DNA from 3 places in the Streptomyces sp. NPDC053079 genome. Region 3 is predicted to be linked to each of the others. Evidence: riboswitches for the same ligand, from Rfam matches in the RefSeq annotation. Region 3 holds a riboswitch; each other region holds the start of a gene.
The links. Region 3 has a riboswitch for cobalamin ahead of ACIGXW_RS01780 (HoxN/HupN/NixA family nickel/cobalt transporter). Riboswitches for the same ligand answer to the same signal wherever they lie in the genome.

Region 1 (9,576 bases), 340 kb from region 3:
GAGCCGGGGCTCGCCGGGCGGCGGACGGCCGGGGTCCGCCTTCAGGGCAGCGTCACCGGCGTACCGCCCGGCCGCCACCGCGGCCGCCCCGGCACCGATCAGCGTGGTGGCGGCCGCGGCCGCCACTGTGCGCAGCACCATCGCCTTCCAGTGTGGGCGCGCCCGGCGGGCGCGGCCAGTGGGGGATCAGCCGCGCTGTCCGTAGCCCCGCAGCTTGGCGGCCGCCTCGTCCAGGAGCCCGGGGCCGAGCAGCGAGGGGGTGTGGCCGGGGACGGCGGCGGCGGTGAGCCAGACCCGGCACATCCACTCCAGCTGTGCGGTGCGGTCGTAGGCCTGGTCGAGGGTGGCGCCGTAGGTGAGGGTGCCGTGGTTCTGCAGGAGGCAGCCGGTGCGGCCGTCGAGGGCCCGCAGCATGTGGGCGGCCAGCTCCTCCGTGCCGTAGAGGGCGTAGGGGGCGACGCGGACCGGCCCGCCGAGGGCGGCGGCCATGTAGTGGATCAGCGGCACCTCGGTGACGAGCGTGGAGACGGCCGTGGCGTGCACGGCGTGGGTGTGCACGATCGCGGCGGCGTCGGTGGAGCGGTAGACGGCCAGGTGCATCGGCAGCTCGCTGGTGGGCGCGAGGTCGCCCAGGACCTGACGGCCGTCGAGGTCCACGCCGACCGCGTCGCCGGGGCCCAGCCGGTCGTAGGGGACGCCGGTGGGAGTGACAAGGACCACGTCGCCGACGCGCGCGGAGACGTTGCCGGACGTGCCCACCACGAGCCCGTCGGCGGTGGTGCGGCGGGCGGTGGCCACGACCTGGGCCCAGATGCGCGGTATGTCGTCCCGCGCGGCCCCCGCCTGTTCGAACTCCCTCATCGGTCTTCGCCTCCGGTTCGCGTCATCGACCTGCCCGTCCCAGTTCACCTTCCGTTCACCCAGGGTCCCTACGGTCGCCGCGTACTGACCATCGAGCTGATTGCCTGGGTGAATGGAAAACATCACGCTTCTCATCGGGATCGTGATCGTCACGGCCTTGGTGTTCGACTTTACGAACGGCTTCCACGACACGGCCAACGCCATGGCCACCACCATCTCCACCGGGGCCCTCAAGCCCAAGGTCGCGGTGGCCATGTCGGCCGTGCTCAATCTCGTCGGCGCGTTCCTGTCCGTGGAGGTCGCGGCGACGATCTCCAAGGGCATCGTCGACGAATCAGGCATCCGGCCGGAGATCATCTTCGCCGGCCTGGTCGGCGCGATCGTCTGGAACCTGCTCACCTGGCTCGCGGGCCTGCCCTCCAGCTCCTCGCACGCGCTGTTCGGCGGCCTGATCGGCGCGACCATCGCCTCGGTGGGCACCGACGCCGTCCACGGTGACGCCGTCGTCATGAAGGTCCTCATCCCCGCCGTCGTCGCCCCGGTCGTGGCCGGCCTGGCGACCGTGCTGGCGACCCGGATGACCTACCGCCTGGCGCGCAACACCGACCCCGAGGCCAGCGCCAAGGGCTACCGCGCCGGCCAGATCGCCTCGGCCGCCCTGGTCTCCCTCGCCCACGGCACCAACGACGCGCAGAAGACCATGGGCGTCATCACCCTCGCGCTGATCTCCGGCGGCGCCCTCGGCGCGGACGCCGACCCGCCGATGTGGGTCATCGCCTCCGCCGGTATCGCCATCGCGCTCGGCACCTACCTCGGCGGCTGGCGCATCATCCGCACCCTCGGCAAGGGCCTGGCCGACATCCAGCCGCCGCAGGGCTTCGCCGCCCAGACCGGCGCCGCCGTCACCATCCTGGCCTCCTCCCACATCGGCTTCGCGCTCTCCACCACCCAGGTCTGCTCCGGCGCCGTCATGGGCGCGGGGCTCGGCCGCAAGGGCGGCGTGGTCCGCTGGTCCACCGCCGGCCGCATGGTCGCCGCCTGGGGCCTGACCCTCCCGGCCGCCGGCCTCGTCGGCGCCGGCGCCGCGCTCCTGGCCGACCAGGGCGACTGGGGCGTCGCCGCGGTCGCCGTCCTGGCCCTGGCCGCCTGCGGCGCCATCTGGGTGGCCTCGCGCCGCAAGCCGGTCACGCACGACAACGTCAACGACCTCAACGAGCCGCAGGGCGTCTCCGTCCCGGCCGAGCCCGTCGGCGTGGTCACCGCGGCCCTCCAGGCCGTCGCCCCGCCGCCGGCCGGCCCGGTCGCCGGCCCCACCGCCGCCCCGGCAGCCGCCCCGGCCGCCACTCCCGCCCCTGCCCCCGCGACGGCCGGCTGACCGCCGGGCAACGGAGGAGAACCACCATGAACATCGACTGGGCAGCACTCGGCCAGGTCTTCGGCGTCAGCCTCGTGGCCACCCTCGGCCTCGTGGCCGTCTTCACCCTCGGCATCGTGGGCACGTCCCGCAAGGCCGCCACCGCCGCCACCGCCCCGGCGGCCGGCCCGAGCTCGGTGGCGCGCACCGGCGCGTACACCTGCTTCGCGCTGTGCGCGGCCGCCGTGGGATACGGCATCTACCTGATCGTCGCCTGACGCGACCGCAGCACATCCCGCGCACGAAGCGCCGGTCCGGCACCCGCCGGACCGGCGCTTCGCCGTTGCCCGCGTCGCCCGCCGCCCCACCCGTGACCGGCAGCCTCACCGCAGGTCAGGGTGAGTTGACTGCCCTTCCCGGGCCGTGGTGGACTTCCGGAGCCAAACGGCGACAGCAGAGGAAGCCGGTGCGAATCCGGCGCGGTCCCGCCACTGTCACCGGGGAGTGTCCCCCCGATTCCAGGGCCACGGTCCGCGGTCCGCGGACCGGAAGGCCGGGGGCGACGCCGATCCGGGAGCCAGGAGACTCTGGTCGCCGGTCACGTCGAGCCAGGGCGCGGACCCTGAGTGAGGACACATCGCCATGCCCGGCTGCCGTCGCCCCCTGCCCTTCGCGCCCCCTGTGCCCCCGGTGCGCCGCCCCCGCCACGGTGTGACGGCGGCCTGATCCGATGCGCCCGACGCGCAGTGATCACACGCCCGGGAACCTGACCGGGGACATCACCGGGAACCTGACCGGGAAGCATCTCGCCTTCGTCTGCGGCGCCGCGCTCGGCTTCGCCTGCGACCTCGTGGTGGGCGACCCGCGCCGCGGCCACCCCGTCGCCGCGTTCGGCCGCGCCGCGCAGGCCGTCGAGGAGCGCCTGTGGCGCGACCACCGCGGCTACGGCACCCTGCACGCGCTGCTGTGCGCGGGCGGCACGGCGGCCGCCGCCGGGCTGCTGGCCCGTACCGCGCGCCGCTCCCCCGCCGCCGGCGCCGCGCTGACCGCCGCCGCGACCTGGGCCGTGCTCGGCGGTACGACCCTGGGCCGCGAGGCACGGGCGGTCGGCGGAGCCCTGGAGGCCGGCGACATCGAGGTCGCCCGGGAACGGCTGCCGCACCTGTGCGGCCGCGACCCGCAGGCGCTGGACGGGCAGCAGATCGCCCGGGCCGTCGTCGAATCCGTCGCCGAGAACACCTCCGACGCCGTCGTGGGCGCCCTCGTCTGGGGAGCCCTCGCCGGGGTGCCCGGCCTGGTGGGCTTCCGCGCGGTCAACACCCTCGACGCCATGGTCGGCCACAAGTCGCCGCGCCACCGGCGGTTCGGCTGGGCCTCGGCCCGCCTCGACGACGTCGTCGGCTGGCCCGGCGCCCGCCTCACCGCCGCCCTCGCCGTCCTCGCCGGTCCCGACCCGCGCGGCGCCTGGCGCGTGGCCCGGCGCGACGCCGCCCGCCACCCCAGCCCCAACGCCGGCCCGGTCGAGGCCGCCTTCGCCGGCGCCCTCGGGGTCCGCCTGGGCGGCACCCTCGCCTACGCCGGCCGCGTCGAACACCGCCCCGTCCTGGGCGCGGAGAACCGGCCCGTGGCCGTGGCGGACATCGAACGCGCGGTGCGGCTCTCGCGCCGGGTATCGCTGCTGGCCCTGGGGACCGCCGTGGTGGGCAGGCTCTCCCTCGCACATTTCGCCAGAAGGAGGAATCGGTGACAGCCGACAGGAGCGGGCCCGCACGCCCGCCGGGCGGGGGCCTGCTGGTGGCCGGGACCACCTCGGACGCGGGCAAGAGCGTGGTGACGGCCGGCATCTGCCGCTGGCTGGTCCGCAAGGGCGTCAAGGTCGCGCCGTTCAAGGCGCAGAACATGTCGCTCAACTCCTTCGTCACGCGCGAGGGAGCGGAGATAGGGCGCGCCCAGGCCATGCAGGCCGCGGCCGCCCGCGTCGAGCCGAGCGCTCTGATGAACCCCGTGCTGCTCAAGCCCGGCGGTGACCGGAGCAGCCAGGTCGTGCTCATGGGCAAGCCGGTCGGCGAGCTCAGCGCCCGCGGCTACCACGCGGGCCGGCAGGAGCAGTTGTTCGGCACGGTGACCGAGTGCCTCGAGGAACTGCGGCGTACGCACGACGCGGTGATCTGCGAGGGCGCGGGCAGCCCGGCGGAGATCAACCTGCGCCGCAGCGACATCGTCAACATGGGCATCGCCCGCGCGGGCCGGCTGCCGGTGGTGGTGGTCGGCGACATCGACCGCGGCGGGGTCTTCGCGTCCTTCTTCGGCACCACGGCGCTGCTCTCGCCCGAGGACCAGGAGCTGATAGCGGGCTACATCGTCAACAAGTTCCGGGGCGACGTCTCCCTGCTGGAGCCGGGCCTGGACATGCTGCACGCTCTGACGGGCCGGCGGACGTTCGGCGTACTGCCGTTCGCCCACGGCCTGGGCATCGACGAGGAGGACGGCCTGCGCGTCTCGCTGCGCGGCGCCGTCCGCGAGTCGGTGGTGGCCCCGCCGCACGGCGCCGACGTGCTGCGCGTGGCGGTGTGCGCGGTGCCGCTGATGTCCAACTTCACGGACGTGGACGCCCTCGCGGCCGAGCCGGGCGTGGTCGTCCGCTTCGTCGACCGCCCCGAGGAGCTCGCGGACGCCGACCTGGTCGTGGTGCCGGGTACGCGCGGGACGGTCCGGGCCCTGGCGTGGCTGCGTGAGCGTGGCCTGGCGGAGGCCCTGGCCCGCCGGGCCGCCGAGGGCCGCCCGGTGCTCGGCATCTGCGGCGGCTTCCAGGTGCTGGGCGAGCGGATCGACGACGAGGTGGAGTCACGGGCCGGTTCGGTCGAGGGCCTGGGCCTGCTGCCGGTGCGGGTGCGGTTCGCGGTCGACAAGACCCTGGCCCGGCCGGTGGGCGAGGCCCTGGGCGAGCGGGTGGAGGGGTACGAGATCCACCACGGCGTCGCCGAGGTCCTGGGCGGCGACGAACCGTTCCTGGACGGCTGCCGGGTCGGCGCCGTGTGGGGCACGCACTGGCACGGCTCGCTGGAGAGCGACGGCTTCCGGCGCGCGTTCCTGCGGCGGGTGGCGAAGGCGGCCGGGCGGGCGTTCGTTCCGGCGCCGGACACGTCGTTCGCGGGGCTGCGGGAGGAACAGCTGGACCGGCTGGGGGATCTGATCGAGGAGCACGCGGACACGGATGCGCTGCTGCGGCTCATCGAGGACGGGGTGCCCGTGCCGAACGGCTACCCGTTCATACCGCCGGGGGCGCCGTGAGTAGGGGAATCCCCGCACGAGCGGGGAGCACAGCAGGGCTTCAACGAAGTGATCGCCGAGCAGCGGACCAACCCCGCCGGTGCGGGGAGCAGAAGGCAAGCATGACCCTCAACTGCGGCAACGGCCGACGCATTCGGCGAGAACCCCTCGAAGGAGTGACCAGCGCATGAACACCACCTATCCCTTCACTGCGATCGTCGGCATGGAGGATCTGCGCCTGGCTCTCCTGCTGAATGCCGTCTCCCCAGCTGTGGGCGGTGTGCTCGTACGGGGCGAGAAGGGCACGGCCAAGTCGACGGCAGTTCGCGGTGTCGCGACGCTGATGCCGCCGGTCGCCGTCATCGACGGCTGCAGGTTCTCCTGTGACCCGACGTCGCCGGACCCGGCGTGTCCGGACGGGCCGCACGGGGCCGATGCCTTGAGCGACACCCGGCCCGCGCGGATGGTCGAACTGCCCGTCGGAGCCTCGGAGGACCGACTCGTCGGCGCTCTCGACATCGAGCGGGCCCTGTCCGAGGGCGTGAAGGCCTTCGAGCCCGGCCTGCTGGCCGACGCGCACCGAGGCGTGCTGTACGTCGACGAGGTCAACCTTCTCCACGACCACCTGGTGGACCTCTTGCTCGACGCGGCAGCGATGGGCGCCTCCTACGTCGAGCGCGAAGGCGTCTCCGTCCGTCACGCGTCCCGCTTCCTCCTCGTCGGCACCATGAACCCCGAGGAGGGCGAGCTGCGCCCGCAGCTCCTCGACCGGTTCGGGCTGACCGTCGAGGTCGCGGCCTCGCGGGAGACCGACGAGCGCGTCGAGGTCGTGCGCCGGCGCCTGGCCTACGACGAGGACCCGGCGGCGTTCGCCGCCAAGTGGGCCGCCGAGGAGGACGCGCTGCGCGAGCGCATCGCCGCCGCGCGGGCGCTGCTGCCGGGCGTCCGGCTCGGGGACGGCGCGCTGCGCCGCATCGCCGCCGTGTGCGCCGGGTTCGAGGTGGACGGCATGCGCGCCGACATCGTGACCGCGCGCACCGCGAGCGCGCTCGCCGCGTGGGCGGGGCGTACGGACGTGACGACGGCGGACGTCCGGCAGGCGGCGTTGCTGTCGCTGCCGCACCGGCGCCGGCGCAATCCGTTCGACGCGCCCGGTCTGGACGAGGACAAGCTCGACGAGATCCTCGACCGGTTCGAGGACGACGAGCCGGAGCCCGAGCCGGATCCGGAGCCCGAGGGTCCGGACCCGGACGGCGAGGGCCCCGACGGCCCCGACGGCGGCGGGCAGCAGCCCCCGCAGGACGGTCCGGGCCCCGACGGCACCCCCGACGTGCCGCAGCAGCGGGAGGGCTCCGACGCGCCCGCCCCGCAGGAAGCCCCGGCGTCCGGCTCCGGCGGCGTTGCCCCCGAGGCCCCCGCCGTCGCCGCCGCCGACCCCTTCCGCACGCGCCGGTTCGACGTGCCCGGCCTCGGCGAGGGCGCCGACGGTCGCCGGTCGCGCGCGCTCACCGCGCACGGGCGTACGACGGGGGCGCGCCGCCCCCGCGGTGGCACCCTCGGCAAGCTGCACGTCGCCGCGACCGTGCAGGCCGCGGCCCCGCACCAGCGGGCGCGCGGGCGCAGCGGCCCCGGGCTGGTGGTGCGGCGCGACGATCTGCGCGAGGCGGTGCGCGAGGGCCGTGAGGGCAATCTGGTGCTGTTCGTCGTCGACGCCTCCGGCTCCATGGCGGCGCGCAAGCGGATGAGCGCCGTCAAGGGCGCGGTGCTGTCGCTGCTGCTGGACGCGTACCAGCGCCGCGACAAGATCGGCATGATCACCTTCCGGGGCGCGGAGGCGGAGGTGGCGCTGCCGCCGACATCCTCGGTGGAGGCGGGCGCGGCGCGGCTGGAGAAGCTGCCGACCGGTGGTCGTACGCCGCTGGCCGCGGGGCTGCTGCAGGCGCACGAGGTGCTGCGGGTGGAGCGCCTGCGCGACCCGTCGCGCCGCCCGCTGCTGGTCGTGGTGACCGACGGCCGGGCCACCGGCGGCCCCGAGCCGCTGGAGCGGGCCTCGCGGGCGGCGCGCCTGCTGGCCGGCGAGGGCACGGCGTCGGTCGTCGTGGACTGCGAGTCGGGGCCGGTGCGGCTCGGGCTGGCGGGCGAGCTGGGGCTCGCCCTGGGCGGCCCGGTCGTGACGCTCGACGAGCTGCGCGCGGACAACGTCTCCGCGCTGGTGCGTACCGTACGGAACACGAACTCGAGGAGGGCCGCGTAATGCCCAAGGGACAGCCGACCGTCGTACCGGACGACGGGCTCACCACGCGCCAGCGGCGCAACCGTCCGCTGGTCTTCGTCCACACCGGCATCGGCAAGGGCAAGTCGACGGCGGCCTTCGGCCTGGCGCTGCGGGCGTGGAACCAGGGCTGGCCGATCGGGGTGTTCCAGTTCGTGAAGTCCGCGAAGTGGAAGGTCGGCGAGGAGAACGCGCTGCGCGTCCTCGGCGCCTCGGGCGAGGGCGGCACGGTCGACTGGCACAAGATGGGCGAGGGCTGGTCCTGGATCCAGCGGTCCCCTGCGGGAGAAGGAGGGCTCAGCAATGAGGAGAAGGCGCGCGAGGGCTGGGAGCAGGTCAAGCGCGACCTGGCGGCGGAGAAGTACAAGCTGTACGTGCTGGACGAGTTCGCGTACCCGATGCACTGGGGCTGGATCGACACCGATGAGGTGGTCGAGGTGCTGCGCAACCGTCCGGGCACCCAGCATGTGGTGATCACGGGCCGCAACGCGCCGGAGAAGCTGGTGGAGTTCGCGGATCTGGTGACGGACATGTCGAAGGTCAAGCACCCGATGGACACCGGTCAGAAGGGCCAGCGGGGCATCGAGTGGTGAGTACGCACATCCCCCGCCTGGTCGTCGCCGCCCCGGCGTCCGGCAGCGGCAAGACCACGGTGGCCACCGGCCTGATGCGGGCCTTCACGGACGCCGGGCTGGCCGTGTCGCCGCACAAGGTCGGCCCGGACTACATCGACCCCGGCTATCACTCCCTCGCGACCGGTCGCCCCGGCCGCAACCTGGACGCCTGGATGTGCGGCCCGGAGCGGATCGCCCCGCTGTTCCTGCACGGGGCGGCGGGCTGCGACCTCGCGGTGGTCGAGGGCGTGATGGGGCTGTACGACGGTGCGGCCGGCCAGGGCGAGCTGGCGTCGACGGCGCACGTGGCGAAGCTGCTGCGGGCGCCGGTGGTGCTCGTCGTCGACGCGTCGTCGCAGTCGCGGTCGGTGGCGGCGCTGGTGCACGGCTTCGCGGCCTGGGACCCCGAGGTGCGGGTGGCGGGCGTGATCCTCAACAAGGTCGGCTCGGACCGGCACGAGGAGCTGCTGCGGGAGGCGCTGGCGGAGTCGGGGGTGCCGGTGCTCGGGGCCGTGCGGCGCGCCGGCCAGATCCATACGCCGTCGCGCCACTTGGGCTTGGTGCCGGTCGCCGAACGCAGCGCGGAGGCGGTGGACGCGGTGGCGGCTTTCGCCGCGCGGGTACGCGACGGCTGTGACCTCGAGGCCCTGCTGGCCGTGGCCCGCTCGGCCCCGCCGCTGGAAGCCGAGCCGTGGAGCGCCTGCGGCGAGCCTCTCCCCCACCCCGCCCCTTCCCGTAACCGGGGCTCCGCCCCGGACCCCGGTCCTCAAACGCCGGACGGGCTGGATCATGCCCCCGTCATCGCCGTAGCCGGCGGTGCCGCGTTCACCTTCTCGTACGCCGAGCACGCCGAACTGCTCCAAGCCGCCGGCGCACAGGTCGTCACCTTCGACCCCCTCCGCGACGAGGAACTGCCCGCCGACACCCGCGGCATCCTCATCGGCGGCGGCTTCCCCGAGATGTACGCCCCCGAACTCTCCGCCAACGAACCCCTCCGCAAGGCCGTGGCCGACCTCGCGGCCACCGGCGCGCCCGTCGCCGCCGAGTGTGCGGGCCTGCTCTATCTCGCCCGTTCGCTGGACGGAAAGCCGATGTGCGGGGTCCTGCCGGCGGAGGCCCGGATGTCGGAGCGGCTGACGCTCGGCTACCGCGAGGCCGTGGCGATCGCGGACAACGTCCTGGCCCCGGCGGGCACGCGCGTGCGC
Region 2 (9,576 bases), on a different contig from region 3:
GACGGCCTGGCCGACGGCGAGGGCGGCGGCCGGGTCCTGGCCGTGGCGGACCCCGCGGTGGTCCGCGCGGCGGCCGTCCACGCGCTCGCGCTGCCGCCGACGGTGTTCTGGCGCCTGGACGTTGCCCCGCTGACCCTGACCGAACTGACCGGCCGCGCCGGTCGGTGGAACCTGCGCTGCGGCCGCCCGCTCACGGCCGGCTGATCCGCGGGAGCCGCCGCGCCGTGCCCGCCCCGCCGCCCCTCAGCGGCGATGCGGGCCGGCGCGGCGGCCGTTCGGGGGCCGGCGACCGTAACGGCCCGCCATGTACGGACGGTTACGGTCACCGGTCGGCTCACCGCTACTGCCCGGCGCGCTCCGCGCGTACCCGCCGGGCGGCCTCGACCAGGTGCTCGAGCGAGGTCCGTACCTCCGCCCAGCCACGGGTCTTCAGTCCGCAGTCCGGGTTGACCCACAGGCGTTCCGCCGGGATGGCCGCCAGGCCCTTGCGCAGCAGGGCGGCGATCTCCTCGACGTCCGGTACGCGCGGCGAGTGGATGTCGTAGACGCCCGGGCCGACGGCGTGCGCGTAGCCTGCCGCGGCCAGTTCGTCGGCGACCTGCATGCGGGAGCGGGCGGCCTCCAGGCTGATGACGTCGGCGTCCAGCTCCTCGATGGCGGCCAAGATGTCGCCGAACTCCGCGTAGCACATGTGGGTGTGGATCTGGGTGTCCGCCCGCACCCCGGCCGTGGTGAGCCGGAACGCCTCGGTGGCCCAGGCCAGGTACTCCGCCCGGTCGGCGGTCCGCAGCGGCAGCGTCTCGCGCAGCGCGGGCTCGTCGACCTGGATGACGGCCGTGCCGGCGGCCTCCAGGTCGCCGACCTCGTCCCGCAGCGCCAGGGCGACCTGGCGGGCGGTGTCGGCCAGCGGCTGGTCGTCGCGGACGAAGGACCAGGCGAGCATGGTGACGGGGCCGGTGAGCATGCCCTTGACGGGGCGCTCGGTGTGGGACTGGGCGTAGCCGGTCCAGGCCACGGTCATCGGCTCGGGGCGGGAGATGTCGCCGGCGAGGATCGGCGGGCGGACGTAGCGGGTGCCGTAGGACTGCACCCATCCGTGCTGGGTGGCCAGGTAGCCGGTCAGCTGCTCGGCGAAGTACTGGACCATGTCGTTGCGTTCCGGCTCACCGTGCACGAGGACGTCCAGGCCGGCCTTGTCCTGGAAAGCCAGGACCTCACGGATCTCGGTCGCGATGCGCTCGTCGTAGGCGGTGGCGTCGATGCGCCCGGCGCGCAGGTCGGCGCGGGCGGTGCGCAGTTCGCGGGTCTGGGGGAACGAGCCGATGGTGGTGGTGGGCAGCAGCGGCAGGCCGAGCCGGGCCCGCTGGGCGGCGGCGCGCTCGGCGTACGGCTGGGGGCGGCGGGCGTCCGCGGCGGTGACGGCCGCCGCGCGGGCCCGTACGGCCGGGTCGCGGGTGAGGGCGGAGGCGGCGCGGGAGGCCCGGGCGGAGCGGTTGGCGGCGAGCTGCGGGGCGATGGTGTCGCTGCCCTCGTTGAGGCCGCGGGCGAGGGTGACGGTCTCCTCGGCCTTCTGCCGGGCGAAGGCCAGCCAGCGGGCGACCTGCGGGTCGACGTCGCGCTCGGCGGTGGCGTCGAGGGGGACGTGCAGCAGGGAGCAGGAGGGGGCGACGTCCACCCGGTCGGCGAGGCCGAGGAGGGTGGCGAGGGTGGACAGGGACCGTTCGAGGTCGTTGATCCACACGTTGCGCCCGTCGATCACGCCCGCGATCAGACGCTTGCCGGGCAGGCCGCCGGCGGCGGCGAGGGCGTCGAGGTTGGCGGCGGCGGGTCCGGTGAAGTCCAGGGCCAGGCCCTCGACGGGGGACTTGGCGAGGACGGGCAGGGCGTCGCCCACGCGGTCGAAGTAGGTGGCCGCCAGCAGCTTGGGCCGGTCGGCGAGGCCGCCCAGCTCCCGGTAGGCGCGGGCGGCGGCGTTCAGTACGGCCGGGGGCTGGTCCTGCACCAGGGCGGGCTCGTCGAGCTGGACCCACTCGGCGCCGGCCGCCCGCAGGTCGGAGAGGACCTCGGCGTACACGGGCAACAGCCGGTCCAGGAGGGTGAGGGGCTGGAAGCCGGGCGGGGCGCCGGGCGCGGGTTTGGCCAGCAGCAGATAGGTGACGGGGCCGACGAGCACGGGCCGGGCCGCGTGGCCCTGGGCGAGGGCTTCCCCCAACTCGCCCGTCTGCTTGGTGGAGTCGGCGGAGAAGGCGGTGTCCGGGCCCAGTTCGGGCACGAGGTAGTGGTAGTTGGTGTCGAACCACTTCGTCATCTCCAGCGGCGGGAACTGCTGGGTGCCGCGGGCCATGGCGAAGTAGCCGTCCAGGGCGTCGGCTTCGACGGCGGCGCGGTACCGCTCGGGGACGGCGCCGACCATGACGGTGGTGTCCAGGACGTGGTCGTAGAGGGAGAAGTCCCCGGTGGGGACCTCGTGGACGCCGGCGTCGGCCAGGCGCCGCCAGGCGTCGCGGCGCAGGGCGGCCGCGGTGTCGTGCAGGGCTGCGGCGTCGACGCGGCCGGCCCAGTAGCCCTCGACGGCCTTCTTCAGTTCACGGCCGGGCCCCTGCCGGGGGTAGCCGTGGACGGTGGCCCGGGCGCGGACGGCGGTGGGGGCGGTGGGGTGTGTTGCCACGGAACTCTCCTTCGCGAGTCGCGGGGGATCCCGGCGGGACCCGAGCGTACGAAGGGTCGGCAGATGCCGGCGGAGCACGCCCAGGCATGCGCCGTCCGTACCGCCGGCCCGCCCTCGAGGCCACCGAGATCACCGCGTGCGGTCGCACGCGGGCAGCGGCAGGTATTCGGACTCGCGGGCACGCCGTGTCGGTGGAGGACACGGCACCTAGTGGCCGTCGCTTCCCGGACCGCCGGGGCGGTCCAGTGCGTATGACGGCGGTCGTTCCCGCTCACCGCTGCGGGGCAGTCCCGGATTCCCACCGGGTTCCCTCTTGCGACGCGCCCGCCTGGAGGGCGGGGCGAACCGGCTGCGCCTTCACCCTAGACGCAGGGGCCCGTCCGCCGACAGGGGTTGCCCGGACAGTTTCGATCTTGCGTGCGGACGCGCGGGGTAGGGTCGTGGGCCGTGGCCGCCCCTGCGGGCCGTCAGGACCCCCAGCAGCGCCATAAGGCGAAAATTGCGGCCAAAACAGGAAACCTCACCGGGCCGTACCCCCTCTTCCCTCCCGGAGAACCCACTCCGAAGAGGAGCGACAACCGTGGGCCTTACGTCCCAGACTTTCCTGCTGTTCCTGGTGGTCATCGCCGTCGCGCTGGCCGCCCTCGTGCTGTGGCTGTGGCCACGGGCCGCGAAGAAGGGGATCCCGGCGCTCCTCTCCCGGCTCGGCCTGCTCGCCGTGGCGCAGCTGGGCATCCTGTCGGTGCTGCTCGTCGCGGCGAACAACGAGTTCGGCTTCTACTCCACGTGGAACGAGCTCCTCGGCCGCAACTCCAGCAAGCAGGAGCTGAAGGGCGGCAAGGACGGCAAGCGGCCGCCCGCGCTCGTCGTGAAGGGCCAGGAGTCCGTCGGCCTGGGCCCGAAGGAGAAGGCCGGCCAGGTCGACCGGATCGAGATACGCGGTCCCGTCAGCGGGCTGGGCATGGACGGCTTCGCCTATCTGCCGCCGCAGTACTTCCAGAAGGAGCACGAGAACGACCGGTTCCCCGTGATCGTGGCGATCACCGGGCAGCCCGGCGTCTCCAAGAACCTCATCACCCAGATCAAGGTCCCGCAGGCGGCCTCCCGCGCCATCGTGGCCAAGCAGATCAGGCCGACGATCGTGCTGATGGTCCGGCCGTCGGTCGTGGCGGACCGCGACACCAACTGCACGGACGTGCCGGGCGGCCCGCAGGCCATGACGTTCTTCAACCAGGACCTGCCCATCGCCGTCAACGACGTGTACCGCGCGGACAATTCGCGGGGCGGCTGGGGCGCGGTGGGCAACTCCACGGGCGGGTACTGCGCGCTGAAGGCGGCCATGACCAACCCGGCCCGCTACGGCGCCGCGGCCGGGCTGTCCGCCGACCTCTTCGCGCGCCAGGACCGCGACACCGGTGACCTCTACGCGGGCAACAAGCAGATCAGGAACGAGTCCGACCTGACCTGGCGCCTGGAGCACATGGCTCCGCCGCCGGTGTCCCTGCTCCTGGCCGCCAGCTCGAAGGGCGAGGAGAAGTACTACGAGCCCATGCTGAAGTTCGCGGGGAAGGCCAAGGCGCCGACCAAGGTCGACAAGCTGGTCCGTGAGGAGGGCGGCCACAACTTCCAGACCTGGCGCGAGGAATACCCCGAGGTCCTGCGCTGGCTCGACAAGGAGCTGACCGCCCGCCGCTGAGGCCGCGCGGGGTTTCCCGTCCGGCCGGGAACGGTTTCGGCCACGGCCACGTCCCAGCCAGTGTGGCCCGAATGCGCACGGCTCGGTACGCCGTACGCAGGGGGAGGGGGCGTACGGCATGGACGGGATGGACACCACGCGGCGCAAACCGCTGCTGGCCGGGCGGTACCGGCTCATGGAACAGCTGGGGCACGGCGGCATGGGCGTCGTCTGGCTCGCCATGGACGAGGTGCTCGACCGGGAGGTCGCGGCCAAGGAGGTCCGGGCGCCGGAGCACATGAACGACGAGGACGTCCGGGTGCTGTACGCGCGCCTGAAGCAGGAGGCCCGGGCCGCCGCGCGGGTCGCCCACCCCCATGTGATCACCGTGCACGACGTGGTCGAGCAGGAGGGCCGCCCCTGGATCGTCATGGAGCTGGTGCGCGGCCAGTCGCTGGACAAGGTGCTCCGGCAGGAGGGCGTGCTCCAGCCCAAGGAGGCGGCCAGGATCGGCGCGCAGGTGCTGCAGGCGCTGCGCGCCGCCCACGCCGTGGGGGTGCTGCACCGCGACGTCAAGCCGGCGAACGTCCTGCTGGAGGCCGGGGGCCGGGTGGTGCTCACCGACTTCGGCATCGCCGTCATCGAGGGCGCCGGCACCCTGACGCGCACCGGCGACCTGGTCGGCTCCGCCGAGTACCTGGCCCCGGAGCGGGCCACGGGCCGTCGCCCGGGCATCCCCTCCGACCTGTGGTCGCTGGGCACCCTGCTGTACGTGGCGGTGGAGGGGGTCTCCCCGTTCCGCCGGGGCGACGCGCTCAGCACGCTGCGGGCCGTGGTCGACGACGAGCCCGCGGCGCCCCGGCGGGCCGGGCCGCTGACGCCGGTGCTGGAGGGGCTGCTGCGCAAGGACCCGGAAGCCCGCATGGGCTCGGCGGAGGCCGAGCAGCTCCTCGACCGGGTCGCCGCCGGCCTGCTCACGGAGGAACCGCCCGGGTACGTCCGCACCGCCCTCGACGAGCGGGTGCGCCACCCGGACCCCGGACGGCCGCTGACGGTACCCGACACGCCGACACCGACACCCACGCCCGTACCGACACCGACACCGACGCCCTCACCTGCGCCGAGGCCCACGCCGACGCCGGAACCCGGGCCCGTCGTGGGGCGCTCCGCGGGGACGCCGTCCGTCAACGTGCCGGTCGGGCTGCAGCAGGGCGGCCTGGCGACTCCCCTTCTCGCTCCGGGCCCGGGAGGGTCCGCCGCGTCCGTCGGGTATCCCGTGCGTCCGCTGCCGCACCCCGGGACGGGGCCGGAGCCCGGCCCGGAGCCACGGCCGCGGACGGCGGTGTGGATCGTGGCGGCCGTCGTCGCGCTGGTCCTGCTCGCCGGTGGGGCCGCGGCCCTGTTCGCCCTGCGCGACAACAGCGGCTCGCAGCCGGGCGACAACCCGGGCGGCGGCCCCACGGGGGTGGCCACGCCCGGGCAGACGGAGGACACGTCCGAGCCGGCGACCCCCGGACCCACCACGGACCCCACCACGGACCCGACCACGGGTCCGAGCACCGACCCGACGGGGTACGCCAGTTGCGGCAGCGGCTGGGTGACCTCGTGCTAGCGCGTACGGACTGAACCGTCGGAATTCGTGAACCGGCTATCGGGGGGTGTGCGCTGTGAGGCGCGAACGGATGAGGATCGTCTCCCTGCTGGCCGTCTGCGCGCTGCTGGGCGGCGCGGGGGCGGCGGGCTGTTCGAAGGCTTCGAAGAAGATGGTCGCCGAGATAGCCCTGGAAGCCGCGGGGGTGATCGCGCCGGGTGCGTTCATACCGGCGCCGGGCACCGATCTGCAGGGGGTCAAGGCGCTGCCCCGCAGCGGTGAGAAGGCGGCCGAGGCCCGGGGGGTCATCGGCGGGACCCCGGGCAAGACCCGCTGCGACAAGAGCAAGCTGGTCACCGAGCTCCTGCGCGACCCCGCCAAGGCGGCGGCCTGGGCCAAGATCCGGAAGATCCCCGTCGACAAGATCGAGGAGCACGTCAAGGGCCTGAGCGAGGGCCATGTGCTCGTGGACACCCTGGTCAGGAACCACAATTACCAGGGGGACGGCAAGACGGTCTCGTATCTGTCCGTCGTCCAGGTCGGTACCGCGCTGCTCTTCGACGCGTACCGGAACCCCGCGGTCAAGTGCAACTGCGGCAATCCGCTGCTGCAGCCCGAGAACAACGTCGACCGCATGGCGTCCACGTACACCGGGCAGCACTGGGAGAGCTTCCAGAACTCGCAGGTCACCGTCATCACCGCGAGGCCCCTGGACGAGGGGCCCATGAAGACCCTCCCGCTCGTCGACGCCTACCAGCCCGACAAGGGCTTCGACCGCCCGGTGGGCAGCGACGGCGCGGACGACTCCAAGACCTTCCCGGTGCCCCTGCCGCCCGCCCCCACGCCGTCCCGGTCGGGCTCCGGGGGCGGTTCGGGGAGCCCCTCCGGGACTCCGTCCGACACTCCGTCCGGCACTCCGACTGGAGGGTCATCCTCCGGTTCCCGTCCTCCGTCCAGCGGCGGAACCGCCACCTCCAGGCCGCCCACCACCGCGCCGCCCAGCCCCTCGCGCACGGCGCCGCCGAGGACGGGCTCGCCCATGGTGCCGCCGTCCGTCACGAGCAAGCCGCCGACCCGATCGGCCCCGCCGGTCTCCCAGCCGCCCCCGCGCACGGCCTCGGCGGCACCGCCCGTCCACACGACGTCGGCGCCGCGGCCCCCGAAGACGGCACCTCCCCCGGTCGAACACACCATCGCCCCACCGCCGAGGACGGCGGCACCGCCGGTCGAACACACCGTCGCCCCGCCCCCGAGGACCGCGGCTCCGCCCGTCGAACGTACGGCCGCACCGCCCCCGAGGACGGCGGCGCCCCCGGTGGAACGCACCCTCGCGCCGCCGCCGAGGACGGCCGCGCCGCCGGTCGAGCGCACCGTCGCCCCGCCGCCCAGGACCGCGGCTCCGCCGGCCGCTACCGCGCCAGGGCCGCCCGCGCCCGCTCGAAGTGCCGGTCAGTGACCTCGTAGGTCGGGCTCGCGTACAGGCCCCGCGCGCTCTTCGCGGGGTCCGGGTGCGGATTGCGGTACAGCCGCTCGGCGAGGTCCCGCAGCCGCAGCATCACCGGCGCCGCGGCCCCGACCTCGGCCGGGGCGCCGGTGAAGGCGTGCTCGAGGACGCACAGCAGCTGGGCGTACACCTCGTTGAACTCCTCGGCGGCCCGCCGCACGGCGCTGCCGCGTGGGTAGTGAGCCACCTTGGCCTCGGGGTCGATGGGGTGGACGTCGCGCCAGGCGACCTCCACGACGGGGCCGGTCGGCCCCGTGGCGGGGGTGTCGTGCGGCCCGTAAGCGCGTTGCTGGAGGAGCTCGTTGAACCGGAAGTAGTGCGCGGGCTCCCTGGCTTCGCCGAAGATCTGGTCGTCGGAATCGAAGACGGTCATGCTCACGCCCTCGCCCTGTTCGGTGATGACCTTCAGCGCCTTGAGCGCGGAGGCCAGGCCGGTGACCGCGAAGACCTCGCCGCCGGAGTTGTAGAAGTGCTCGGGACCCACCTGCCGGGCCCGGTCGCCGCTGAAGAGCCGCCGCTCCCCCAGCTCCGCCGTCAGCCGCAGCACCCCCTCGCGGATGGTGTCGTAGAACTGCCCGATGGAGGTCCAGCCCTCGTCCCCGGCCGCCGAGGGGTGACCCGGCGGCCCGGTCAGGTACTCGGGCTGCTCGATGCGCAGGAAGGTCTCCAGAGCCTCGGTCCCGAAGTGGCGCAGGGCGACGGTGATGCGGTCCCTGCTGTAGGGCAGCTGGGCGGGGTAGCCGGTGACGAACTGCGAGTTCGCCACCAGCGGCGTGCCGTCGACCGCGTTGAGGAGGTTGGCGACGAGCGTCATGTGCAGCATCTCTTCGAGCACGACGGCCCGGATCGCGTAGAAGGCGGGCCGGTTGGTGCCGGCCCGCAGCGTGTACATGGCCGTCAGATAGGGCGGGACGGTCAGGTGTTCCAGCGCCAGCGCGGCCTGCAGGAACAGCTGCAGGTCCGCACGGTCGCGCGGCACCCGGAACGGTGGCTCCCGGAGCACGGAGGGCGCGGTCATGACCGTCCCTCCCGCTGCCGGGCGGCCGCGACGGGGCGGACGGACCTGGGGCGGTGCAGCTCCCTGAGGTCACGGTGGATCTGTTCGCAGCTGCGCAGCGCGAGGGCGGCCATGGTGAGCGAGGGGTTGGAGGTGCCCATCGAGGGCATACTGCCGCAGCCGACGGCGTACAGGTTGGGATGGTCCCAGCAGCGCTGCCACTGGTCGACCACGGAGGTGGCGGGGTCCTCGCCCATGATGTGCGTGCCGGCGCCGTGGCCCGCGCCCTGGTAGACGAAGTCGCGGTCGGCGTGGCGGAACCAGCCGGGGGCGAGGGGGCCGGGGGCATAGGCGGTGTGGTCCTCGGCGCCGAGCAGCCGGAAGATCTGGTCGGAGACGGCCTTCGCGGCGGCCATGCCGCGCTTGACGCGGTCGGACAGGTCGTAGGTGATGACGGGCCGGGGGTTGCCGAGCCGGTCGCGCACGCCCGGGTCGACGGTGACGCGGTTACGGCTCTCGGCGTCCTGTTCCATGGCGAACTGCAGGCAGAACTGGCGGCCGACGTCGCGGGCCAGCGCCTCGCGCAGCCGGCGTCCGAAGAGGCCCTTGCCGCGCGGCTGGTCGGAGTCGGCGCCCATGCCGAGCAGCCGGGCGACGTCGCTGCCCGGTGAGCCGACCGGCCAGCTCCAGCCCCAGTTGGCGATCTCGATGCGGAAAGGCGCGCGGGTCCTGCGGGCGGGACCGGCGCGGAAGTTCTCCAGGCCGGAGGTGGAGCCGGGGCCGCGGAAGGGGCCCACCGGATGGTCGAGCAGCCCCCAGGTGAGCAGGGTGGGGTGGTCCATGAGGTTGCGTCCCACCTGGTCGCTGCTGTTGGCGAGCTTCGAGACGAGGAGCAGCTTGGCGTTCTCGATGGAGTGGGCGGCGAGGACGACGATGTCCGCCTCGGCGGTGCGGGTGGTGTGCACGGGGGCGGCCGGGTCGTCGTAGCACTGGTACTCGACGCCGAAGACACGGCCGCCGCCGGTGGCGAGGACCCGGCTGACGACGGCGTGGGGGACAAGCGTGACCCGGTGGCTCCAGGTGGCCTGGGTCTTGAGGGGGTTGTACTTGGCCTGGACGGGACAGATGGGGACGCAGGAGG
Region 3 (9,576 bases):
TTCCTCGCTGATCTCCCGCGGTCCGAACGGCCAGACCTTCTCGTACTTCGCCCAGAGCACGAAAGCCACACAGCCCGCCGCGACCCAGGCCAGCGACCACTCGATCGGGTGCCGTCCGGGGGAGTTCTCGTCCGCGTAGCCGTAGATGACCAGCCAGCCCGTCAGGGCCACCAGGCTCGGCAGCGGATACAGCCACACCCGGTACGGCCTGCGCAGCCCCGGCTGGCGCCGGCGCAGCACGGTCAGCGCCAGCACCTGGGCCAGGGCCTGCACGATCACCATCACGGCGGTCAGCAGGGAGATGAGCGTCGCCAGATCCGTGTGACGACCGATCAGGAAGCCGACGGCGGTCAGCAGGCCCATCGTCGCCAGCCCCAGCACCGGGAAGCCGTGGCGCGGATGGAGCTTGGCGTACGGGCGGAAGAAGACCTTCTCGCAGGCGGCGTCGTACGGCGCGCGCGAGCCGCCCAGCAGGCCGGTGAAGACCGAGGCGACGGCCGTGACGAGGATCAGCACCGTGACGGTGTTCGCGGCGCCCTTGCCCCAGGCCTCCTCCAGCACGGCGGAGGCGACGGACGAGTGGGCCGTCGAGGCGGGGTCGAGCATCTGCCGCCAGTCGATCACGCCCAGCGTGCCGATCTGCAGCAGGAGGTAGATGCCCATGATGCCGAGGATCGAGTAGACGATCGCGCGCGGCATCGTGCGCCCCGGGTTCTTGATCTCCGCGCCCAGGTAGGCGACGGTGTTGTAGCCCATGTAGTCGTAGATGCCGATGGTCAGGCCCGCGGCGAAGCCGATCCAGAACTGATGGCTGGTCACCTCGAAGGCGTCGCCCGGGTAGGTGAAGGCCCGGTCGGGGCTGAAGTGGGTGAAGGCGGCCACGATGACGAGCGCTACCGAGGCGAGCATGACGCACCACAGCACGGCCGTGATCCGTGCGATGTGGTCGACGCGCCGCCACAGCATCGTGATGATGAGGGCGATGACGGCCAACCCCGTGAGGTCGCCCGCCGTCTGCCCCATGTCCGGCCACAGATAGCCCAGGTACTGCACGAAGCCGATGATCCCCGTGGACATGCCGATGGGGATGAAGAGCATCGCCGTCCAGACGAACAGGAACGGCACCAGCTTGCCCGTCCGGTACTGGAAGGCCTGCCGCAGGTACACGTAGCTGCCGCCGGCTCTGGGCATCGCGGCCCCCAGCTCCGCCCAGATCAGGCCGTCCGCCAGGGCCAGGACCGCGCCGGCGACGAAGCCGATGACGGCCTGCGGCCCGCCGAAGGAGGCCACCATCAGCGGGATCGTCACGAAGGGCCCGATGCCGCACATCTGGCTCATGTTGATGGTCGTGGCCTGGAACAGTCCGATGCGGCGCACGAAACCGTCCCGCTGTCCCGGCACCGCCGCCTTTTCGGGCCCGCGTTCCGCGCCTGTTGCCGAATCCGTCATGGCGTCAGCCCCTTCGCCCCGTGATTAGGTCCACTGCACTCGTACACCGGCCCGCCGGACGCGTCCATCACCTGCGGAGTGTCGGCGACTCTGGTGCCGCGGACGACGGACAGTCAAGATCTGTGCACGAAGCGCATCAACGCATCACCCGAGAAGAGACGCGAGGATGACAGTGCGGGGAGGAAGAGTGGCCGTGGTGGGCGGCAGCATCGCGGGCTGCGCCGCCGCGCTCGCGGCGGCCCGCGCCGGTGCCGACGAGGTCGTGGTCTACGAGCGGACCCCCGGCGGGCTCCAGGACCGGGGCGTGGGCCTCGCCGTCCGCGACGAGCGCTACAGCGAACTGGAGGCGGCCGGCTACGTCGACGCCGCCATGCCCTGGGTGCGGCTGACCACCCGCACCTGGCTCACCCGGGACGGCGGCGACCGCGCCGGCCGCCGGCTGGGGGAGCTGCCGTTCCCGTTCCGCTCGTACAACTGGGGCTCGCTGTGGCGGGAGTTACGGGCCCGCGTCCCCGCGTCCGTCGACTACCGGCGGGGCGCCACCGTCGAGCAGGTCGTCCCCGAGCCCGACGGGGTCGGGGTGCGCCTGGCCGACGGGAGCGAGGAGCGCTTCGACCTGGTCGTCGGCGCGGACGGCTACCGCTCGGCCGTACGGGCGGCCACCCGTGCCGCCACCGCGCCCGTCTACGCCGGCTATCTGGCCTGGCGCGGCACCGTGCCCGCCGACGCGCTGCCGGGCCCGCGCACCGCATGGGCCGAGCACGAGGCGGCGACCGTCACCTTCCCCGGCGGCCACATGATCGCCTACCGCATTCCCGGCGCCCACGGCGTTGGCGCCTTCGCCAACTGGGTCTTCTACACCGCCCCGCCGCCCTCCGCCGCCCCCGCGCTGCGGGAGGCGACGAGCCTGCCGCCAGGCACGGTGACCGACGAGCTGATGGCACACCACGCGGCGGTGGTCGAGCGGCACTTCCCGCCGTACTGGCAGGAGTTCGTCCGCCTCACGCCCAGGGAGCGGACCTCCGTCCAGCCCCTCTACGACCTCGCCGTGCCGCACTACGGCGAGGGCCGGCTCGTCCTCGCCGGCGACGCGGCCGCCGTCACCCGCCCCCACACCGGCAGCGGCGCGGTCAAGGCCCTCCAGGACGCCACGGTGCTGGAACGCGCTCTGCGCTCGGCCACGAGCTGGGACGAGGCGGTACGGGCCTACGACGCCGAGCGCTCGGCCGCGGGCCTGGCCGTCGTCGAGCTCGCCCGCCGGCTGGGCCGGGCACAGGTGGAGGCCACGCCCGACTGGGCGGCCATGGACCAGGGCGCGCTCGAACAGTGGTGGCGCGAGGCGGCCGACGGGGAGCGGGTCTTCGGAGGCCAGGAGTTAAAGTGGCCCGGCCGTGGTGTTCGGGAAGACCGGTGACGGACCCTCGTGGTCCCATTCCGGAGCGGCCCTCGCCACTGTGATCGGGGAGTGACCGTCCCGTTCCGCGCGCCCATGGGCGCGCGGAGCCACTGGCCGCAGCCGGCTGCCGGGAAGGCGGGGGCGGGCGCGAACGGACCCGTAAGCCAGGAGACCGGCCACGGCATCTCGAAATGATCCACGAGGTGCTGGAGCGTTCACCCCACGATGACTGCGTTTCCCGAGTTCCCCGATTCCCCCGCCGGCCCCGCGCCCGCCTTCCGCTGGCGTCGCCAGGACACCCTGCGCACCGCGGGCCTGCTGGCCGTCATAGCCGCCCTGCACGTCGTCGCGTTCGGCGTGCTCTTCCTGATGGTCGTGCCGAACCACTACACCGTCGACTCCAAGGTCTTCGGCGTCGGCCTCGGCGTCACCGCCTACACCCTCGGCATGCGGCACGCCTTCGACGCCGACCACATCGCCGCCATCGACAACACCACCCGCAAGCTGATGGCCGACGGCAAACGCCCGGTCTCCGTCGGCTTCTGGTTCGCCCTCGGCCACTCCAGCGTCGTCGTCCTGATGGCCCTGCTGGTGGCCGGCGGCACCCAGCTGGCCGGGACGCTGATGAACGAGGAGTCCACCACCCACCAGACGCTCGGCGTCATCGGCACGACCGTCTCCGGCGGCTTCCTCTACCTGATCGCCGCCCTCAACCTCGTCGCCCTCGCCGGCATCCTGCGCATCTTCCGCGCCATGCGCGAGGGCCGTTACGACGAGACCGAGCTGGAGAAGCACCTCGACTCGCGCGGCTTCATGAACCGCGTCCTCGGCCGCTTCACCCGCTCCATCACCCGCCCCGGGCAGATGTACCCGCTGGGCTTCCTCTTCGGCCTCGGCTTCGACACGGCCACCGAGGTCACGCTGATGGTCATGGCCGGCAGCGGCGCCGCCGCCGGGCTGCCCTGGTACGCGATCCTGTGCCTGCCGCTGCTGTTCGCCGCCGGCATGAGCCTGTTCGACACGCTCGACGGCACCTTCATGAACTTCGCCTACCAGTGGGCGTTCTCCAACCCCGTCCGCAAGGTCTACTACAACCTCACCATCACCGGGCTGTCCATCGCGGTCGCCTTCCTCATCGGCACCATCGAACTGGTCGGCGTCCTGCACGAGAAGCTCGGCCTCGACGACGCGGTGACCGGCTGGATCGCCGGACTCGACCTGGACAACGTCGGGTTCGTCATCGTCGGGCTGTTCGTGGTGGTGTGGGCCGTCGCGCTCGCCTACTGGCGCCTGGCCAAGGTCGAACAGCGCTGGGCGGCCCGTACGGCCCCGGCCACGCCCGCCGCCGTCACCGACCCGTGAGCCGGGCGCGCCCGGACGGCCGGCGGGTCAGGGGCGCGCACACCCCTTGCCCTCGCACTCCTTGCGCGCGCTGATGACGGGCCGGCCGTTGCCCGCGGACTCCTCCCGCACCACCACCCGGGTCGGCCCGCCGCACGTCAGACATGTCCGTGAGGAGGGGTCCCGCTCCCGGTCGATCGCCGCGGCGATCCTGTGCAAAGGGCCCGCGGCGGTATCGGTGTCGGACATGGGCCATCCCGTTCGCTTCACGGTCGTCGCACTGCCAGAGGGCTGCATCGTGACGCACACCCCCTGATCACGTCAGCGCCTTGGGCTCCGATCACCCTCCACGGGGTGCGGCGGTGTCCGCGCTGACGCCGTCGGCCCGCCCCTAGGGGCGGGCCGCGGGCAGCGTCACCTCGAAGCGGCAGCCGCCCGGGACGTTGCGGACCGTCGCCCGGCCCGCATGCGCCTCGACGATGCCGCGGACGATCGCCAGCCCCAGGCCCGCGCCGCCGTGCCCGTGGGCCTCGGGGGTACGCGCCGCCGAACCGCGCCAGCCCGTGTCGAAGACGCGCGGCAGGTCCTCCTCCGGGATGCCCCCGCACTCGTCGGTGACCGACACCACGACCGTGCCGGCCGCCCGCCGCGCGGCGACCGCCACCGTGCCGTCGGCGGGGGTGCGGCGGATGGCGTTGACGAGGAGGTTCCCCAGGACCCGGGTCATCTCCTTGCCGTCGACCTCGACCGGGACCGCGTCGACCTCCCCGCCCACCAGACGCACGCCGTGCTCGCGCGCCAGCGGCCCGGCGCCGGCCAGCGCGTCGCCGACCAGGTCGTACACCGACATGCGGCTCGGGTGCAGCGGCAGCGCCCCCGCGTGGATGCGCGAGAGCTCGAAGAGATCGCCGACCAGGGCGTTGAGCCGGTCCACCTCGGTGCGGATCTGACGGAAGTAGCGCCCGGGGTCCTCGGCCACGCCGTCCTCCAGCGCCTCCGACATCGCGCGCAGCCCCGCCAGCGGGGTCCGCAGGTCGTGCGAGATCCAGGCGACCAGCTCGCGCCGGGACGCGTCGAGGGCGCGTTCGCGCTCCCGCGACGCCGCGAGCCTGGCACTGGTCGCCGCCAGCTCCCGGCCCAGCTCGGCCAGTTCCGCCGTGGCCCCGCCGTCCGGGGCGGCGAAGCCGCCCTCGTCGAAGGAACGGGCCGCCCGGGTCAGGGCGGCGCTGCGCGCCACCACCCAGCGGCCCAGGAGCAGCGCCGTGGCGAGGGAGACCACGGCGGCCATCGCGCACACCGTCGTCACGACGGTCAGGTCGTGCGAGGACAGGAACATCGCCCACGCGACGGCCAGCGTCCCGGCCAGCATCGCGGTCACCGGGACCGCGGCCACCACGGTCAGGGACACCGCGACCGACCGGTGGCGCAGGGCCCGCAGCGCGAGGGCCCCCAACAACCCGGCGGCGACCGCGCCGAGCAGGGCGTAGAAGGCGATGAGCGCGACGTCACGCACGGCCGGGCTCACCGTCCAGCCCCGGCGCGGTGAAGCGGTAGCCGACGCCCCAGACGGTCTGGATCAGCCTCGGCCGCGCCGGGTCGTCCTCGACCTTGCCGCGCAGCCGCCGCACATGGACGGTCACCGTGGACAGGTCGCCGAACTCCCAGCCCCACACTTCCCGCATCAGCTCCTCACGGGCGCAGGCCCGGCCGGGGTGGCGCAGCAGGAACGCCAGGAGGTCGAACTCGCGGACCGTGAGGGAGATTTCGGCGCCCCCCTTGGTGACGCGCCGGGCCGCGGGGTCCAGCGCCAGGCCCCCCGCGCGCAGCGGCGGCGTGCCCGCCGGGCCGGGCGCACCCGCGGCGTGGGCGCGGCGCAGGACCGACCGCACCCGCAGGACGAGCTCGCGGGGGCTGAAGGGCTTGGTGACGTAGTCGTCCGCACCGACCTCGAGGCCGAGGATGCGGTCCTCCTCCTCGCCACGGGCCGTCAGCATGATCACGGGGAGGGCGCCGTGGTCGCGGCGCAGCGCGTGGCACACCGCGAAGCCGTCCATGCCGCCGGGGAGCATGAGGTCGAGGACGACGAGATCGGGCCGGACGGCGGCGGCCGCCGCCAGGGCGGCGGGGCCGTCCGCCGCCCTGGCGGCGGTGAAGCCGGCGCGGGTGAGGTAGCCCGCCACGATCTCGGCGACGGTGGGGTTGTCGTCCACGACGAGGACGTGGGCGGGTGGGGTGTCGTGCATGCCCTCAGCTTGGCACCCCGGAGGGCTCTTCCCCGATCCCGCCCTTTCACCGTTTCTTGTCCTCAATCGCCGGACGGGCTCAATTTCAGCCCGTCTGGGGGTACCTCCCAGCGGTAGCTGGGGGAGATTGAGGACCGGGGTCTGGGGCGGAGCCCCAGTTACGGGAAGGGGCGGGGTGGGGAATGATCAAGTCATGCACGACCCCTACGTCCGCGTGCGCGGCGCCCGCGAGCACAACCTCAAGGCCGTCGACGTCGACATCCCCCGAGACGCCCTCGTCGTCTTCACCGGAGTCTCCGGCTCCGGCAAGTCCTCCCTCGCCTTCGGCACCGTCTACGCCGAGGCCCAGCGCCGCTACTTCGAGTCCGTCGCCCCCTACGCGCGCCGCCTCATCCACCAGGTCGGCGCGCCCAAGGTGGACGAGGTCAGCGGGCTGCCACCCGCCGTGGCGCTGGAGCAGCGGCGGTCCGCGCCCACCTCGCGCTCCTCCGTCGGCACCGTCACCACGCTCTCCAACTCGCTGCGCATGCTCTACTCCCGCGCCGGCGCCTACCCCGAAGGGGCCGCGCGGCTGGACTCCGACGCCTTCTCGCCCAACACCGCCACCGGGGCCTGCCCGGAGTGCCACGGTCAGGGGCGCGTCCACCGGGTCACCGAGGACTCGCTGGTCCCCGACCCGTCGCTGTCCGTCCGCGAGGGAGCCATCGCCGCCTGGCCGGGCGCGTGGCAGGGCAAGAACCTGCGGGACATCCTCGACACGCTCGGGTACGACGTCGACCGGCCCTGGCGGGAGCTGCCGCGGGCGGACCGCGAGTGGATCCTCTTCACCGACGAGCAACCCGTCGTCACCGTGCACCCCGTACGGGACGCCGAGCGCATCCAACGCCCCTACAAGGGCACGTACATGAGCGCCCGCCGCTACGTGCTGCACACCTACGCGGACTCCAAGAGCGCCGCCCTGCGGGCCCGTGCCGAGCGGCACCTGGTCAGCGGGGCGTGCCCGGTGTGCGACGGGCGGCGGCTGCGGCCCGAGGCGCTGGCCGTCACGTTCGCCGGGCGGGACATCGCCGCGCTCGCCGCGCTGCCGCTGGACGCCCTGGCGCGGACGCTGCGCCCCGTGCGGGACGGCGAGGGGGTCGCCGCGGCGCTCGCCCGGGACCTGGTCGCCCGCATCGAGGTGCTCACCGAGCTCGGCCTGGGCTACCTCAGCATCGACCGCCCCACCCCGACCCTGTCGGCCGGCGAGCTGCAGCGGCTGCGGCTCGCCACCCAGCTGCGCTCCGGCCTCTTCGGCGTCGTCTACGTCCTGGACGAGCCCTCCGCCGGTCTCCACCCGGCCGACAGCGCCGCCCTGCTGACCGTCCTGGACCGGCTCAAGGCGGCCGGGAACTCGCTGTTCGTCGTCGAGCACCACATGGACGTCGTCCGCCGCGCCGACTGGATCGTGGACGTCGGGCCCGCGGCGGGCGAGCACGGCGGGCGGGTGCTCTACAGCGGGCCGGTGGACGGGCTGGCCGAGGTGGCCGGCTCCGCGACGCGCCGGTTCGTCTTCCCCGACGGGGCCGGGCCCCGGGCCCGTACGCCCCGCGAGCCCTCGGGCGTCCTGGCGCTGCGCGGCGTCACCCGGCACAACCTCCGCGACCTCGACGTGGACGTCCCGCTCGGGGTCTTCACCGCCGTCACCGGGGTCTCCGGTTCGGGCAAGTCGACGCTGGTGGGGGAGGCGCTGGCGGAGACCGTGGCCGCGCACCTGGAGGGGCGGCAGCCGGAGGTGAAAGCCGAGGGGCTCGCGGCCGTCGACCGGCTCGTGCGCGTCGACCAGAAGCCGATCGGCCGTACGCCGCGCTCCAACCTGGCGACCTACACCGGCCTCTTCGACGCCGTGCGCAAGGTCTTCGCCGCGACCGACGAGGCCCGCGCCCGGGGCTACGGCGCCGGCCGCTTCTCCTTCAACGTCGTCGCCGGGCGCTGCGAGGTCTGCCAGGGCGAGGGGTTCGTCGCCGTCGAGCTGTTGTTCCTGCCCGGTACGTACGCCCCTTGCACCGCCTGCGGGGGAGCGCGCTACAACCCCGAGACGCTGGAGATCGCCTACCGGGGCGCGAGCATCGCCGACGTGCTCGACATGACCGTCGACGCGGCCGCCTCCTTCCTCGCCGACGTGCCCGCCGCACGGCGCGGCCTGCGCACCCTGCAGGACGTGGGCCTGGGCTACCTGCGCCTGGGGCAGCCCGCCACCGAGCTGTCCGGCGGGGAGGCGCAGCGCATCAAGCTCGCCACCGAGCTGCAGCGCACCCACCGCGGACACACCCTGTACGTGTTGGACGAGCCCACGACCGGGCTGCACCCGGCCGACACCGAGGTGCTGCTGCGCCAGCTGCACGGTCTGGTCGAGGCGGGCAACACCGTGGTGGTCGTCGAGCACGATATGGCCGTCGTGGCGGGCGCGGACCGGGTCCTGGACCTGGGGCCGGGCGGCGGCGCGGAGGGCGGCCGGGTGGTCGCCGCGGGCACGCCGCAGGAGGTGGCGCGGTCGGCGGCGAGTGTGACGGCGCCCTATCTGGCCGAGGCCCTGCGGGCGTAGCCACGCGCTCTGGACGGAGTGCACCCCTTCTGGTTACGTCTTGGTCACGTGTTCGACCGGGATCGACGTGTGGGGGCGGAGCAAGACCATGGCCCATGTCCTGATCATCGGCGGCGGCATCGCCGGACCCGTGACCGCGATGGCCCTGCACAGGGCCGGCATCGACGCGACCGTCTACGAGGCGTTCCCGGCCGGCGCGGACGACGCCGGCGCCTTCCTCACCCTCTTCGCCAACGGGCTCGCCGCCCTGCGGGCCATCGACGCCGACGGGCCCGTGCGCGAGGCCTCCTGCGGCGCGGAGACGGTGGAGTTCATCAGCGACACCGGCCGGCTGCTGGGCCGGCGGCCCCTGTCGGGCTCCTGGGACCCGGGGCTCGGCCCGCGCACCCTCCGGCGCTCCGTGCTCTGCCGCACCCTGCGCACCGAGGCCGCCCGCCGGGGCGTGCGCGTCGAGCACGGCAAGCGCCTCGTCGACCTCACCGTCCGCCCCGGGGGAACGGTCGTGGCCCGCTTCGCGGACGGCACCCGCGCCGAGGGCACCGCGGTCGTCGGCGCCGACGGCCTGC

Region 1: another riboswitch for cobalamin. It lies ahead of ACIGXW_RS00310 (cobalamin biosynthesis protein); the one in region 3 lies ahead of ACIGXW_RS01780 (HoxN/HupN/NixA family nickel/cobalt transporter).
Region 2: another riboswitch for cobalamin. It lies ahead of metE (5-methyltetrahydropteroyltriglutamate--homocysteine S-methyltransferase); the one in region 3 lies ahead of ACIGXW_RS01780 (HoxN/HupN/NixA family nickel/cobalt transporter).

The regions. Positions count from the first base shown of each region.
Region 1 covers NZ_JBITZJ010000001.1:54,026-63,601, forward strand. The annotation lists gene ACIGXW_RS00290 (alpha/beta hydrolase) at 1-141, opposite strand, end outside; gene ACIGXW_RS00295 (class II aldolase/adducin family protein) at 187-861, opposite strand; gene ACIGXW_RS00300 (anion permease) at 974-2,236, shown strand; gene ACIGXW_RS00305 (hypothetical protein) at 2,263-2,493, shown strand; cobalamin riboswitch at 2,671-2,803, shown strand; gene ACIGXW_RS00310 (cobalamin biosynthesis protein) at 2,946-3,962, shown strand; gene ACIGXW_RS00315 (cobyric acid synthase) at 3,959-5,506, shown strand; gene ACIGXW_RS00320 (putative cobaltochelatase) at 5,673-7,739, shown strand; gene cobO (cob(I)yrinic acid a,c-diamide adenosyltransferase) at 7,739-8,350, shown strand; gene ACIGXW_RS00330 (cobyrinate a,c-diamide synthase) at 8,344-9,576, shown strand, end outside.
Region 2 covers NZ_JBITZJ010000009.1:223,780-233,355, reverse strand. The annotation lists gene ACIGXW_RS30945 (histidine phosphatase family protein) at 1-204, shown strand, start outside; gene metE (5-methyltetrahydropteroyltriglutamate--homocysteine S-methyltransferase) at 341-2,668, opposite strand; cobalamin riboswitch at 2,829-2,983, opposite strand; gene ACIGXW_RS30935 (alpha/beta hydrolase-fold protein) at 3,249-4,364, shown strand; gene ACIGXW_RS30930 (serine/threonine-protein kinase) at 4,483-5,955, shown strand; gene ACIGXW_RS30925 (DUF6777 domain-containing protein) at 6,026-7,390, shown strand; gene ACIGXW_RS30920 (ferritin-like protein) at 7,344-8,456, opposite strand; gene ACIGXW_RS30915 (GMC family oxidoreductase) at 8,453-9,576, opposite strand, start outside.
Region 3 covers NZ_JBITZJ010000001.1:392,797-402,372, forward strand. The annotation lists gene ACIGXW_RS01770 (APC family permease) at 1-1,449, opposite strand, end outside; gene ACIGXW_RS01775 (FAD-dependent monooxygenase) at 1,643-2,863, shown strand; cobalamin riboswitch at 2,825-3,041, shown strand; gene ACIGXW_RS01780 (HoxN/HupN/NixA family nickel/cobalt transporter) at 3,071-4,207, shown strand; gene ACIGXW_RS01785 (hypothetical protein) at 4,235-4,435, opposite strand; gene ACIGXW_RS01790 (HAMP domain-containing sensor histidine kinase) at 4,578-5,699, opposite strand; gene ACIGXW_RS01795 (response regulator transcription factor) at 5,692-6,429, opposite strand; gene ACIGXW_RS01800 (ABC transporter) at 6,623-9,010, shown strand; gene ACIGXW_RS01805 (FAD-dependent monooxygenase) at 9,099-9,576, shown strand, end outside.